DNA from 2 places in the Janthinobacterium kochi genome. Region 1 is predicted to be linked to the other one. Evidence: predicted binding sites of a transcription regulator. Region 1 holds the regulator's gene; the other holds the start of a gene.
What was found. The regulator sigma-54, encoded in region 1, starts transcription at its own class of promoters, with help from an activator protein. The targets are predictions, from matches to a motif close to TGGCANGNAANCTGCTTT.
Positions count from the first base shown of each region.

Region 1 (7,244 bases):
CCTTGCAGGAAGATTTCGGCAAGCTGAAAATGGGTGAATTCGAAGGCGTGCTGCTCGATCGCCTTGACCTGGAAATCACGCAATACACGCCCTCGCCGCTGCTGTTGAAGGCGGCGTTCGATGATGCACCGGTGGAAGAAAAACTCGTCTCGCACTTGCTCAAATCGAATTGCCTGGTGACGGGCCAGCCCGATTGGGGCAGCGTGCAGATCGCGTATGCAGGACCACAGATCGACCAGGAAAGCCTGCTGCGCTATCTGATTGGCTTCCGCGAACACAATGAATTCCACGAGCAATGCGTGGAGCGCATCTTTGTCGATATCTTGCGCCAGTGCAAGCCGCAAAAACTGTCCGTGTATGCGCGCTATACGCGCCGCGGCGGACTCGATATCAATCCGTGGCGCAGCAACTACAGCACGGGAGCGGTGCCGGGCAATCTGCGCAATGCACGCCAGTAACACCGCGCAACACCTTGAAATCATGCCAACAGGAATGTCGGCTGTGTTTTAAAACAACGTTGCAGTAGTGCCCCAGTGCATGTCAAAGACGCTGAAAAATCGGAAAATCGGTATTCGGCGGCGGAAAAACCGGCGCGCCGCGTGTTTTTAATCAAGAAATAGCCGATATACCCCGGTGTTGGTTTTTTGCTAAAATGATGGCGACATGGGCTGTAGCGCGCACTGCGCCCGCAGCGGGCGTATACTGTTGAGAATTGGCGTTACAGGCCGCGGAAACAGGCCTATAATTCGGCTCGCAAGCCCTCTGCGCATTGCACCATTTCATTGAGTGTCATGACTAATCTTAGCAAAATACTATCCCTCGAAAACGTCCTGCTGGACCTGGAAGTCTCCAGTAAAAAGCGCGCCTTCGAGCAAGCCGGCCTGATCTTCGAAAACAACTACGGCATCGCCCGCTCTACCGTTTCGGACAATCTGTTTGCCCGCGAACGCCTGGGCTCGACAGGCTTGGGCCATGGCGTGGCCGTGCCGCATGGCAGGGTCAAGGGCAGCAAGACCCTGAAAGCGCCGCTGGGCGCCTTCGTGCGCCTGGCCGAGCCGATTCCCTTCGAGTCGCCCGATGGCAAGCCCGTGAATCTGCTGTTTTTCCTGCTGATTCCCGATCATGTCACCCAGCAACATCTGGAAATTTTGTCGGAAATCGCCGAAATGTTTTCCGACGATGCCTTCCGCACGGCGCTGGCCACGGATCCGGAACCGAAATCCGTGCATTCGCGCATCGTCAATTGGCAACCCAGTCTGCAAGCGGCGGGTTAAACTTCAGGTATTCCTCCACTCCTGAAGAAGACTGCCATGTTGCAAACGCCGCTGACGATACAACGCCTGTACGACGATAATCGTGAAAGTCTGCAACTGGGCTGGTTCGCCGGTTTCCCCGGCGGCGAGCGCCTGATCTCGGGCGATGTCTCGTCGGCCGCCGACCAGGTGGGCCACTTGAACCTGATCCATCCGGGCCGCATCCAGGTCTTTGGTCACCAGGAAATCAATTACTACCAGCGCCTGAAGGTCAATACGCGCACCCACGTGATCGGCGAGCTGATCGCCGGCGGTCCGCCCGCGCTGATCATCGCGCAAGGGCTGGAAACGCCGCCAGACATCCTCGCCATTTGCGACGAGCAAAACATCCCCCTGTTCTCGACCCCGCTGCCGGCCGCGCAAGTGATCGACTTCCTGCGCGTCTACCTGTCGAAAAAGCTGGCGCAGCGCATCATCATGCATGGCGTGTTCATGGACGTGCTGGGCGTAGGCGTGCTGATCACGGGCGACTCTGGCCTGGGCAAGAGCGAACTGGGCCTGGAGCTGATCTCGCGCAGCCACGGCCTGGTGGCCGATGACGCCGTCGAGTTTTCGCGCATCGCGCCGAACATGATCGAAGGCCGCTGCCCGCCCCTGCTGCAAAACCTGCTGGAAGTGCGGGGCCTGGGCTTGCTCGACATCAAGGCCATCTTTGGCGAAACAGCCGTGCGCCGCAAGATGCGCTTGAAACTGATCGTGCACCTGGTGCGCCGCAACGCGCTGGAAGAAGAAGTCGAGCGCCTGCCTTTCCTGTTCCCCACGGAAGACGTGCTCGGCTTGCCCGTGCGCAAGGTCGTCATCCCCGTCGCCGCCGGCCGCAACATCGCCGTGCTGCTGGAAGCGGCCGTGCGCAACACGATTTTGCAGTTGCGCGGCATCGATACCTTGCAGGAGTTTATGGAACGGCAACGACTCGCCATGAGTGGCGATTAATGTTGCCAAGGAGTTCGCCCTTGCAAGGGCGAACCGTTGCGCAGGCGGAGAGCAAGGCTCTCCGAACCCCCTGCTACACCAGCGGTTGGCAATGAGTGGTGACTAATTACCGGGGTCCGACCCGACGGGTCTGACCCCACATTGACGTCAATGGCAACAATTAAATACAAGCAATGCTCGAACAATAATTGCAATAATTTGTAAAGATCATTGCCTTGGGAGCGCAGCGCCGATCTTTATTGTATGATCGGCGTATGCATATCGTCCTTATCACCGGAATATCCGGTTCCGGTAAATCCGTCGCGCTCAATGTGCTGGAAGATACCGGCTATTATTGTGTCGACAACCTGCCGCCGGCCTTGCTGCCCAGTCTGGTGCAAACGCTGCTCGACGAAGGTACGCCGCAACTGGCCGTCGCCGTCGATGCGCGCAGCGCCGAGTCGCTGACCAGCCTGCCGCACAACGTGGCCCTGCTGCGCGACCAGGGGCACGACGTCAAGGTCATGTTTTTGACGGCCACCACGCATTCGCTGGTGGCGCGCTTCTCCGAAACGCGGCGCAGCCATCCCCTGTCGCACGAATTGCGTCCGAACCAGAATCCGGCCAGCCGCCGCACCCTGATCGAATGCATCTCGGAAGAGCGCGAACGCCTGTCTGCCATCGAACAGCTGGGCCATGTGATCGACACCTCGGAACTGAGCGCCAACAAATTGCGCGCCTGGATCAAGGATATCGTCGCCTCCGAACGCGCCCCGCTGACCCTGTTCTTTGAATCGTTCGCCTTCAAACTGGGCGTGCCGCTGGACGCCGATTTCGTCTTCGACGTGCGGGCCTTGCCCAATCCCTATTACGACTTGGCGCTGCGCCCGCTCGACGGCCGCGACGCGCCCGTGATCGCCTTCCTCGACGCGCAACCGAGCGCGCTGGAACTGCTGGCCGACATCCGCGCCTTCATCGAAAAATGGTTGCCGTCATTCAAGTCCGACAACCGCAGCTACCTGACGGTGGCCCTGGGCTGCACGGGCGGCCAGCACCGCTCCGTGTACATGGCGGAACGGCTGGCGCAGTATTTCGGGCCGAACGAGCGCGTAGTCTTGCGCCACCGCGAGCGCGCTTAATCAGTCGAGGTGGCGCAGTGGATGCGCTGACGCCGGCCAGACGGGCGCAAAGAAACGCGCCACCATGGCCGCATCGACCTCGTCGAGGCTGGCCGGACTCCAGCGCGGCGCATTGTCCTTGTCGACCACGAGCGCGCGCACGCCCTCGATCACTTCGCCATGCGCGAAATTGTGGCGCACCACCGTGCGCTCCATGCGCAGGCAATCGGCCACCCCCAGGCGGGCGCCACGCTGCAGCAATTCCAGGGTCACCGACATCATCAGCGGCGAACGCAGGCGCATGGCCGCCAGGGCCTTGGCGGCGAACGCGCTGTCGTCTTGTGCCAGCGAAGCCATGATGGCGGCCACGGAAGGGGCGCCGAAATGGCGGTCCAGCGCCGCGCGCGCCGTGGCCAGAGGAGAAGCCCCCACCTCGGGGTGGAACGGCGCAGCCAGTGCCTTGATGGCCACCGGCAAGGCCTCGCCCGGCGTCGATTCGAACAGATCCAGCAGCGAGCCCATCTGCGCCTCGGGCAAGTACACATCGGCCAGGTCCGTGTACAGGGCATCGGCCGCGTTGATCGTCAAACCCGTCAAGCCCAGGTACAGGCCCAGCTGACCGGCCAGGCGGGAAAGGAAATAGCTGCCGCCCACGTCGGGAAACAAACCAATATTGACTTCCGGCATGGCCATGCGCGTGCGGCCCGTGACGATGCGCAGGCGGTTGCCTGGCCCGGCTTGCGCCACGCCCATGCCGCCGCCCATGACTACGCCATCCATCACGGCGATATACGGTTTCGGATAGAAATGAATCAAATGGTTTAGCGCATATTCTTCCGTAAAAAAATCTTCCAGCTGGGCGCTGCCGCCTTGCGGCGTGGCCAGGCCCGCATCGTAAAAGAAACGGATGTCGCCGCCGGCGCACAGGGCCTTGTCGCTGCTGGAGCGAATGATGACGGCGTCCACCTGCGGATCGTCGCGCCAGGCCAGCAGGGCCGCACTCAGCGCGCGCACCATATCCAGCGACAGGGAATTCAAGGCTTTCGGGCGGTCGAGCACGATGTGGCCCGTGCGATTGCGGATGGAGGTCTGGACGAAGTCGCTCATGGCAGGCAGGAAAGAAGTGAAAGTGCAAACATTCTAGCGCCTGCACGGGGAACATTGCGTTCAACAGGTCCGGGCGCAAAAAAGGGCGCAAGATGTGCGCCCTTAGTTGATCACAACTGCTGGAAGCGGGTGGCCTTAGACGGCGACGACGGCGTCTTCCTCTGAGTTGTCTGGCAGATGCTTGATCGCCTCTTTACCGTGCCCTTGCACTTTGGTTTTGTACTTCATCACTTGCCTGTCCAGCTTGTCGATCAGGGTATCGATGGCGGCATACAGGTCGTGCGCCAGGCTTTCCACGTAGACGGTCTTGCCACTCAGACGCAGGTTGACTTCGGCCTTTTGACGTTTTTCTTTCTCTTTGAGGTTATCCACGGTCAGAATCACGGCAATATCGATAACTTGATCGAAATGACGTTTCACACGCTCCAGCTTCGTTTGTACGTATTCACGGATGGCTGGTGTGACTTCGAGATGATGTCCGCTGATGGTGAGATTCATACACACTCCTAAAGATGATCGGGTTCGTGCGGTCCATCGACTCCGGCCCGCAGAGGAACCGAAAAAAACTTACAAACACTTACGCAGGCTCACTGGCGGAATTTTCAACGCTTCCCGGTATTTGGCAACAGTACGTCGCGCAATCACCATGCCTTGTTCCCCCAGCATGTCCGCAATCTTACTGTCGGATAAAGGATTTTTAGGGTCTTCAGCTCCTGTCAGTTGCACGATCAATGCCCGTATCGCCGTCGATGACGCTTCGCCCCCCGCTTCGGTGGCGACGTGGCTACCAAAGAAATATTTCAACTCGAACATGCCGTGCGGGGTCAGCATGTACTTTTGAGTTGTTACCCGCGAGATCGTACTCTCGTGTAAACCCAGTGTATCAGCTATTTCACGGAGCACAAGGGGGCGCATGGCAACGGCCCCATGCGAGAAAAAGTTCTTTTGTCTTTCTACTATCGCCTGCGCCACGCGCAGGATCGTGTCGAAGCGCTGGCGCATATTCTTGATCAGCCACTTGGCTTCCTGCAACTGTGCGCCCATGGCACCCTCACCCTTGCCCTGCTTGAGCAGGTTGGCGTACATGGCGTTGACGCGCAGGCGCGGCATGACGTCATTGTTCAGGGTCACTTGCCAGCCATTGCGCGCGCGCTTGACGACGACGTCGGGCACCACGTAATCGGACACATCCGAGGCAAAGACGGCACCCGGATGCGGATTGCACTGGCGAATCACGGTCTGTGCTTCGCGCAAGTCTTCCTCATCGCAATCGAGTGCTTTTTTCAGCTTGTTGAAATCGCGCTGGGCAAACCAGGCCAGATGCTTTTCCACGATAACAAGGGCCATGCGCCGCGTCACCATGGCAATATGCGGCAAACGCTTGATTTGCAGCGCCAGGCATTCGGACGCATTGCGCGCGCCCACGCCGGGCGGATCGAAACTTTGCAGCAGAGACAAGGCCGTGCGCATCTCGTCGGCGTCGATTTCCAGTTCTTCCGGCAGGCGCGCCAGGATGTCGTCGAGCGACTCTTCCAGGTAGCCATTGTCGTCGAGCGCATCGATGATCAGCTCGACCAGCGCGCGGTCACGCAATTCGAGCACCGTCACGCGCATCTGCTCCATCAAGTGTTCGCGCAGGGTGCAGTGGTGGGCTTCGAGTTGCGGACGGGAATCTTCGTCGTCGGGCGCCTTGCCCCGGCTCGCCTCGCTCCAGTCGCTGTCGCCGCCATCCGCGGCGGCCGGGCCCTCGCCCGCCTCGCCGTCAAAGGTTTCTGCTTCGGCCGGTGCTGCAGGCGCATCCTGGCCTGGCGGCTGGGGCGGTGCTTCGGCCGGCGCGGCCGTGGAACTCAATGCCCCGTCGGACAGCAGGCGCAGCGAACGGTCGAGCGGGTCATCGAGGCGCTCGAGCAAGGGATTGTCCGTCAGCAGTTGCTCTAGTTCCTGGTGCAATTCCAGGGTAGACAATTGCAACAGGCGTATCGATTGCTGCAACTGCGGCGTCAGTGCCAGGTGCTGCGAAGTGCGCAGCTGCAATGATTGTTTCATTGGCTCACATACGGAAGTGTTCGCCCAGATAGACCCGGCGTACCGACTCGTTGGCGATGATGTCATCGGGGCGTCCCGACGCCAGCACGGAGCCCTGGTTGATGATGTAGGCACGGTCGCAGATACCCAGCGTCTCGCGCACATTATGATCGGTGATCAGCACGCCGATATTGCGCTCCTTCAAGAAGCGCACGATACGCTGGATCTCGATCACGGCGATGGGGTCGACACCGGCAAACGGTTCGTCGAGCAGCACGAAACGCGGGTCGGTAGCCAGCGCGCGGGCAATTTCCACGCGGCGCCGCTCGCCGCCCGACAGGGACAGCGCCTGGTTCTCGCGCAACTTTTCAATCTGCAAGTCGGCCAGCAGTTTATCCAGGCGCTCCTCGATCTCGGCCTTCTTCAGGGGACGGCCTTCGACGGTCTGGATTTCCAGCACGGCGCGGATATTATCTTCCACCGTCAGCTTGCGAAACACAGACGCTTCCTGCGGCAGATACGACAGGCCCATCTGCGCGCGGCGGTGGATCGGCAGGCGGGAAATGTCCACGCCGCTGATATCGATGCTGCCGCCGTCCGACGGCACCAGGCCGACGATCATGTAGAACGAGGTGGTCTTGCCGGCGCCGTTCGGCCCCAGCAAACCCACCACTTCGCCACATTCGACTTGCAGCGAGACGTCATGCACGACCTGCCGCTTGCCATAGGTTTTTTGCAGCCCGCGAACGATCAGGGTGCTGCCGCAACG
Region 1 covers NZ_JBNYXO010000022.1:28,651-35,894, forward strand. Annotated here, with positions in the region: gene queF (NADPH-dependent 7-cyano-7-deazaguanine reductase QueF) at 1-458, shown strand, start outside; gene ACQ4WL_RS26600 (PTS sugar transporter subunit IIA) at 792-1,274, shown strand; gene hprK (HPr(Ser) kinase/phosphatase) at 1,311-2,246, shown strand; gene rapZ (RNase adapter RapZ) at 2,501-3,364, shown strand; gene ACQ4WL_RS26615 (enoyl-CoA hydratase/isomerase family protein) at 3,365-4,450, opposite strand; gene hpf (ribosome hibernation-promoting factor, HPF/YfiA family) at 4,586-4,948, opposite strand; gene ACQ4WL_RS26625 (RNA polymerase factor sigma-54) at 5,018-6,496, opposite strand; gene lptB (LPS export ABC transporter ATP-binding protein) at 6,501-7,244, opposite strand, start outside.

Region 2 (7,244 bases), on a different contig from region 1:
GACGAACATCTTGCCGTTGTGAATCAGCGGCTGCGATTCCTGGCCCCGCTGTTTTTCGCCACCAAACGAGAACGACCAGGCCGGCACCAGCTTGGCCACGGTCTTGTCATTGATCTGCGTCAACGGCGAATAGCGCTGCCCCTGCGTGCCCATGCCAAACGACAGCACGCTGGCTGGATTCTTCGCCGTGTTGTCGAGCATGGCATTGGTGACATTGCCCACGTCGGCCGCCTGGGCCAACGAGGCCAAGGATGCCAACCCCAAACCGACGAGTATCCCCATGATTTTTTTCTGCACAATCATCTCCCTCTGTTTTATTAGTATGTGTGTATCAAGTCTTGCGGTGCTCATGCGGCTGGGCATGCAACAGCGCGCACTCTTCATCGGTGAACAGGCGCGAGCGCGTCAGGAAGCGCTTGCCCGTGCCGTTGTCGAGTGAAAACATGCCGCCATTGCCATCGACCACATCGATAATCAACTGGGTATGCTCCCAGTACTCGAATTGCTCGAGTCCCATGTAAAACGGTGTGCCATTCAAGTTGCCGAGATAGATATCGGTATCGCTGACATCGAACTCGCCCAGCGCATAACACATGGGCGCGCTGCCGTCGCAGCAGCCGCCCGACTGGAAAAACATCAGCGGGCCGTGACGCTGGCGCAACTTGTCCATCATTTCCAGCGCCGCATCGGTGGCGACCACCCGGGCAATTGCTGCACTCATGGCATCCCTTTCTGCGCGCCGCCCCCGGCTAAGGGCGCGGCGCCTGTTGCCGGTTTAGAAGAAGCCCAGGGCTTTCGGGCTATAGCTCACCAGCAAGTTCTTCGTTTGCTGGTAGTGGTCGAGCATCATCTTGTGGTTTTCGCGGCCGATACCCGATTGCTTGTAGCCGCCGAATGCGGCGTGGGCTGGATACAGGTGGTAGCAATTGGTCCACACGCGACCCGCCTGGATGGCGCGTCCCATGCGGAAGGCGCGCGAACCGTCGCGCGTCCACAAGCCGGCGCCCAGGCCGTACAAGGTATCGTTGGCAATCGCCAGCGCTTCGGCCTCATCCTTGAAGGTGGTCACGGACACGACGGGCCCGAAAATCTCTTCCTGGAAGATGCGCATCTTGTTGTTGCCCTTGAACACCGTCGGACGCACGTAGTAGCCGCCCTCCAGGTCGCCTGCCTGCGTATGGCGCTCACCACCGGCCAGCACTTCGGCGCCTTCCTGGCGGCCGATGTCGAGGTAGGACAGGATTTTTTCCAGCTGTTCCTGCGACGCCTGAGCGCCGATCATGGTCGACGAGTCGAGCGGGTTGCCCTGCTTGATGGCGGCCACGCGCTTCAAGGCCCGTTCGATGAATTTCTCGTAGATCGATTCCTGGATCAGCACGCGCGATGGGCAGGTGCACACCTCGCCCTGATTCAGCGCAAACATGGTGAAGCCTTCCAGGCACTTGTCGAAATAATCATCATCGGCATCCATCACATCTTCAAAGAAGATGTTCGGCGACTTGCCGCCCAGCTCCAGGGTGACGGGAATCAGGTTTTGCGCCGCATAACCCATGATCAAGCGGCCCGTGCCCGTTTCACCCGTAAAGGCGATCTTGGCGATGCGCTTGCTCGACGCCAGCGGCTTGCCCGCCTCCAGGCCGAAACCGTTGATGATGTTCAACACGCCCGGTGGCAGCAAGTCGCCGATCAGTTCGATCAACACCATGATGGAGGCGGGGGTCTGCTCGGCCGGTTTCAAGACGACGCAATTGCCGGCGGCCAGGGCTGGCGCCAGTTTCCACACGGCCATCAGAATCGGGAAATTCCACGGGATGATCTGGCCCACGACGCCCAGTGGCTCATGGTAGTGATAGGCATAGGTTTCCGCGTCGATTTGCGCGACGGAACCTTCCTGCGCGCGGATGCAGCCGGCGAAGTAACGGAAATGGTCGATGGCCAGCGGAATGTCGGCATTCATCGTTTCACGGATCGGCTTGCCGTTGTCGATGGTTTCCGCCGTGGCGATCAGGCTCAGGTTCTGTTCGATGCGGTCGGCGATGCGGTTCAGGATATTGGCGCGCTCGGCAGGTGAAGTCTTGCCCCAGGCATCCTTGGCGGCATGCGCGGCGTCCAGCGCCAGCTCGACATCTTCCGCCGTGGAACGGGCGATTTCGCAAAACGGCAAGCCCGTGATGGGCGTGATGTTAGGAAAGTATTCACCTTTTACTGGTGCAACGAACTGACCGCCGATGTAATTGTCATAGCGTTGTTTGAAGGGATTGGCTACGCCCAGTTTGCTGATGTCTGCGAGATTCATGTCGTCCTCTATCGGGTTAATTAGAATGAAATTACTGAATTAAAATCAAACGTCCTGGTACAGATGGGGTGAGTACACGGAGTCTTCCGCAAATGCCGTGCCAGCTCGCCGCCCCCTTACAAACTTAGCCGGTTTTACCCTTGTTGCAAGGGCCTAGCGGCCATATCGATGCGCTTGATCGCACCGCACGCCGGTCGTTCAGCCCAGGGGACTGTGTGTGCGTTTTGAACAAGGCCGGCGCATCCTGTTCCAATCCGCGCCAGCGTCCTCCTTGCCCGGCGCCGCCCCTACGCCGCTGCACAATGGAACAGGTGTACCAGACTGGAACACCTGCACCTGTACCACTACCGAATCACGACGCCCCATGGCAATTCGCCCACGGCAACATCGGCCACCTTGCGCGCGCTGGCCGTGTCGATGACTGAAACGCTGTTCGAGCGGCCATTGGCCACGTACAGCTTGGCGCCATCGGGCGTGATGGCCATGTTCCACGGGCGCTTGCCGACGGCAATGGTGGCCGTGACCTGATTGCTGGCCGTGTCGATCACCATCACCGTGCCATCCGTGCCGTTCGAGACATACACCTGTCTGCCGCCGGGGTGGACGGCGATGCCGTTGGCATTCTTGCCAGCGGGAATGGTGGCGATGGCCTTGCGCGCGGCCATGTCGATCACATACACGGCGTTGACCAGTTCGCACGCCACGTAGGCGCGGCCCGAGTCCGGACTGAAACCGATGCCGCGCGGACGCAGGCCTACGGCGATGGAAGCCACCTGGCGGCGTTGCGCCACATCAATGACATCGACTTGCTCGGCCTCTTCCGCGCTGACCAGCAGCCAGCGCCCATCCGGACTGAACACGGCATGTTCCGGATTGCGCCCGTGAACCTTGATATCGGCGAGCAAGGTACCCGTCTGGCCATCGAGCAAGGCCACGCTATTGTTTTCCTCGACGGCCACGGCCACGTAGCGACCGTCCCGGGAAGCGCTGACGCCCTCTGGCGACTTGCCCAGCGCCACCGTGCGCACGGGCGTGCCGGTCGCGTTATCGATCAGCAACAAGGCGCTGCTGGCGGCATCGGTGACAAACAATTGCCGCCCGGTGGGGTCGGCGGCGATGCCGCGCGGCCGCTTGCCTGCCGCGATCTGGCGCACCACCTGGTCGGTCGTCGTGTCGATCACGCTCAGGGTGCCCGATTTTTCATTGGGGACATAGGCAAACGGAGCGGCCAGGACGGCCGTGCTGACAAGCGCAGGCAGCAGCCAGCACACCTGGCGCAAGCGCGAGAAGAAGTTGGGCATAATCACCTTTTCAATGGCAAAACGAGGGAAAAGCGCGCGGTAGCGGCGCCTCTGACAATTGCTGTATGCAAACGCCGTGCCACGGACACGCGTATAATTTCAGCCCACCAATGGAGACATGGCAGGCATATTGCTTGATACACCTACGCAGACCTGTACCGCTCACGCGCTCAAGCAGGCTTTTATTCACATTGGAGAACCCGCATGCAGCATCGTTTCCGCTTGAACACCATTGCCAGCCTGTTTGTCGCCGGCAGCGCCACCCTCGCCCCCCACGTTTTCGCCGCCGAGGCCGCGGACATGGCCAACGGGCAACTCATGGATACGGTGGTCGTCAGCGGCAGCCGCATCGCCCACCCCAGCCAGGAAGTGCCAGCCTCGATCGACGTGGTCGACAGCGCCCGCATCCAGGATGGCCAAATCCGCGTCAACGCGTCGGAAGCGCTGGCCGCCGTGCCGGGCCTGGTGGTGCAGAACCGCCAGAACTATGCGCAAGACTTGCAGATCTCGTCGCGCGGCTTCGGCGCCCGCTCGGCCTTCGGCGTGCGCGGCGTCAAACTGATCAGCGATGGCATTCCTGCCAGCATGCCCGACGGCCAGGGCCAGGCCGCCACCTTCAACCTTGATACGGCCGAGCGCATCGAAGTACTGCGCGGACCGTTTTCTGCCATCTACGGCAACCATTCTGGCGGCGTAATTCAGCTGTTTTCCAGGGATGGGCAAAATCCCCCGTCCGTCGAATTGAATGTAACGGGCGGCAGTTTCGGCACCAGCAAGGTGGACCTGACGGCACAAGGCCAGGCAGGCGGCATCGGCTACGTGCTCGACGGTTCGCGCTTCCGCACGGACGGCTTCCGCGACCACAGCGCCGCCACGCGCGAACAGGCGTTCGGCAAGATCACCGTCAAGCCCAATGCGGACAGCAAGCTGACCATCGTCGCCAACAGCCTGCACCAGGGCAACACGCAAGATCCGCTGGGCGCCACCTGGGCCACGTTTGCAGCAAACCCGCGCGCAGGTGAAATCGATCCTAAAGACGACCAGATTCCAAAACGCAGCTTTGCAGAACGCTACAACACGCGCAAGAGCATCGACCACCAGCAGATCGGCGCCACCTATGAACAAGCGTTTGGCGACGACCGCCTGCATGTGATGGTGTATGGCGGCAACCGCGATGTGATCCAGTACCAGGCTTTCAACATCGATTTCCAGAAGTCTCCCTCACACTCGGGCGGCGTGGTCGATTTCCAGCGCCAGTTCTACGGCATCGACACCAACTGGCTGCACGTGAACCAGCTGGCCGGCGGCAAACTGAGCACCACCATCGGCATCGATTATGGTCGCTCCAGCGATGACCGCACCGGCTATGAAAACTTCATCGGCAATAGCTTTGGCGTAAAAGGCAAATTGCGCCGCGACGAGCAGGATGTCGTCTCCAGCCTCGATCCGTATCTCCAGATGGAATGGCAAAGCGGACCATGGCTGCTCAGCGCAGGTGTGCGCTACAGCAAGATGAAAGTGTCGATCGACGACCACTTCCTCGGCAATGGCAACGACAGCGGCAGCCTGGAATTCAGCCACACGACGCCGGTGCTGGGCCTGCTGTATAAACTGACGCCGAACGTCAACGTGTACGCCAGCGCCGCGCGCGGCTTCGAGGCGCCCACCCTGAACGAACTGTTTTACTCGGGTAAAGACAGCGGATTCAATTTCAACTTGAAACCCGCCACCAGCACCAACCTGGAAGCGGGCGTCAAGGCCAGGATCAACAACAACACGCATGTGAATGCGGCCGTGTTCCAGACCAAGACGAATGATGAACTGGTGGTCGACGGCAAAAATTCAGGCAATGGCCGCACCAGCTATATCAACGCCAGCAAGACCTTGCGCCAGGGTATGGAAATATCGCTGGACTCGAACCTGCCGTATGGCTTCACGACAAAAGTGGCGCTGACCAGCCTGCACGCCGTGTACGACCAGGCCTTTAAAACCACCTCTGACACCACCGTGCGCGAAGGCAGCCGCTTGCCGGGCATACCCAGCGCCAACCTGTTTGCGGAACTGGCCTGGAAAGACACGCTCGACCGTTTCGGCGCGGCGCTGGAAAGCGTGGCCAGCAACCAAGTCTACGCGGAGGACAGCAATAGCGAAAAGCCGGCGCCCGGCTACACGGTGTTCAATGCGCGCTTCAATGCCAAGCAAAACGTAGGGAACTGGCGCTTCAAGGAATTTGCCCGCTTGAACAATCTTTTCGACAAGACCTACGTGGGCTCCGTCATCGTCGGCGACAGCAACAGGCGCTACTATGAAGCGGCACCAGGACGTAACTGGTTGCTGGGGGTTAGCGCCCAGTACAGTTTCTAAAGAAAAAGCCCGCGCATCGGAAGATACGCGGGCTTTTTACCTTACTAGCATGGCCTGTTACGGCCGCGCTTCCTTCACGCCATATTTCTCAAAGATAGCTTTCAATTCGCCGCTGGCCGCCATCTCGTTCATGGCTGCCTGCAGCAACTTGCCCACGTCGAGTTGCTGGCGGCTGACGGCCAGGCCTACGGCCCAGCCGGCACGCGGCAAGCGGGCAAACGCCACTTCGCTCAAGGGGAAAGCGGGATCGCTCTTCAGCACCGATTCGATTTCCGACCGGTTGGCCAGCACGGCATCGAGCTGGCCCGCCTGTAATTGCTGCAAGGCTTCGGCGGCCGTGTCGAAGATACGCACATCGTCGCGGTACTTGCCATTGTCTTCGCCCAACATCAGCATGGCCGCGATCGAGACCTTTTCCACGCCGATGCGCTTGCCGGCCAGCGAAGCGACGCCATCGAATTGCGGCACGGCTTGCGCGCTGCGCGCCAGGCGCACGGTTTCCACGTAATACGGCGCAAAGATTTCGACCTTGTCGTTATCGGCCATCAACTTCTTGTCGACCGGCACATGCAGCATCACGTCGGCAGGACCGTAACCCAGGTAATGGCCCTTCCACACCATATTGCGCAAATCGTCGTTCAGGTTTTCGCCAGCGGGAAATGGCAGCAAGCTCAGTTTTAAACCCAGTTTTTTGGCCAGCGCTTCGGCAATATCGATATCGATGCCCGTACCCTTGTCGGAAAATGGCGCAAACTCGTTATACACAGCCACTTTCAGGCTACCCGACTGCTGCACTTTCTGCCAGTCGGCGCGCGCCGGCGCGGCTGCGCACAGCGCCAGGCAGGCGAGCGAGATCATCGCGCGCGCGCCCCGGAGTTGAAATGAACGCATGGGACTCCTTTATGATCAGTTCGACTCGCGGCGGGTTTCCAGATAGGTCTTGATGGCCCACATGGCTTCCTGGTTGAACACGCCTTCAAACGGCGGCATGTACACGGCGCCATTGCGTACTTTACCGTGGCGTATGGTCGCCAGGAAATAGTTATCAGTTTCCTTGTAGCAAGCCTGTTTCTTTGTCTCATTCTTGATACCGAAGCAATCGCGGTCGAGCTGGCGCAAGTCCGGCGCAATGCCGCCCGAGATGGCTTCGATGCCGTGGCAGCGTGCGCAATTCTGGTTGTAGGCCGAAGTCCCCACCGTCAAGGCCAGCTTGTTTCCCCGATATGGATTTTGCTCGAGCCACTTGTCGCCCACCTTGGGCAAGCCCGTGGTGTCGACGCCTT
Region 2 covers NZ_JBNYXO010000026.1:8,659-15,902, forward strand. Annotated here, with positions in the region: gene ACQ4WL_RS27335 (PQQ-dependent methanol/ethanol family dehydrogenase) at 1-282, opposite strand, end outside; gene ACQ4WL_RS27340 (DUF779 domain-containing protein) at 332-721, opposite strand; gene adh (aldehyde dehydrogenase) at 776-2,296, opposite strand; gene ACQ4WL_RS27350 (beta-propeller fold lactonase family protein) at 2,641-3,597, opposite strand; gene ACQ4WL_RS27355 (TonB-dependent receptor family protein) at 3,802-5,961, shown strand; gene ACQ4WL_RS27360 (substrate-binding periplasmic protein) at 6,019-6,852, opposite strand; gene pedF (cytochrome c-550 PedF) at 6,868-7,244, opposite strand, start outside.
Region 2: ACQ4WL_RS27350 (beta-propeller fold lactonase family protein) is a predicted target of sigma-54. The motif match lies at 3,662-3,679, and genes of this name have one in related genera.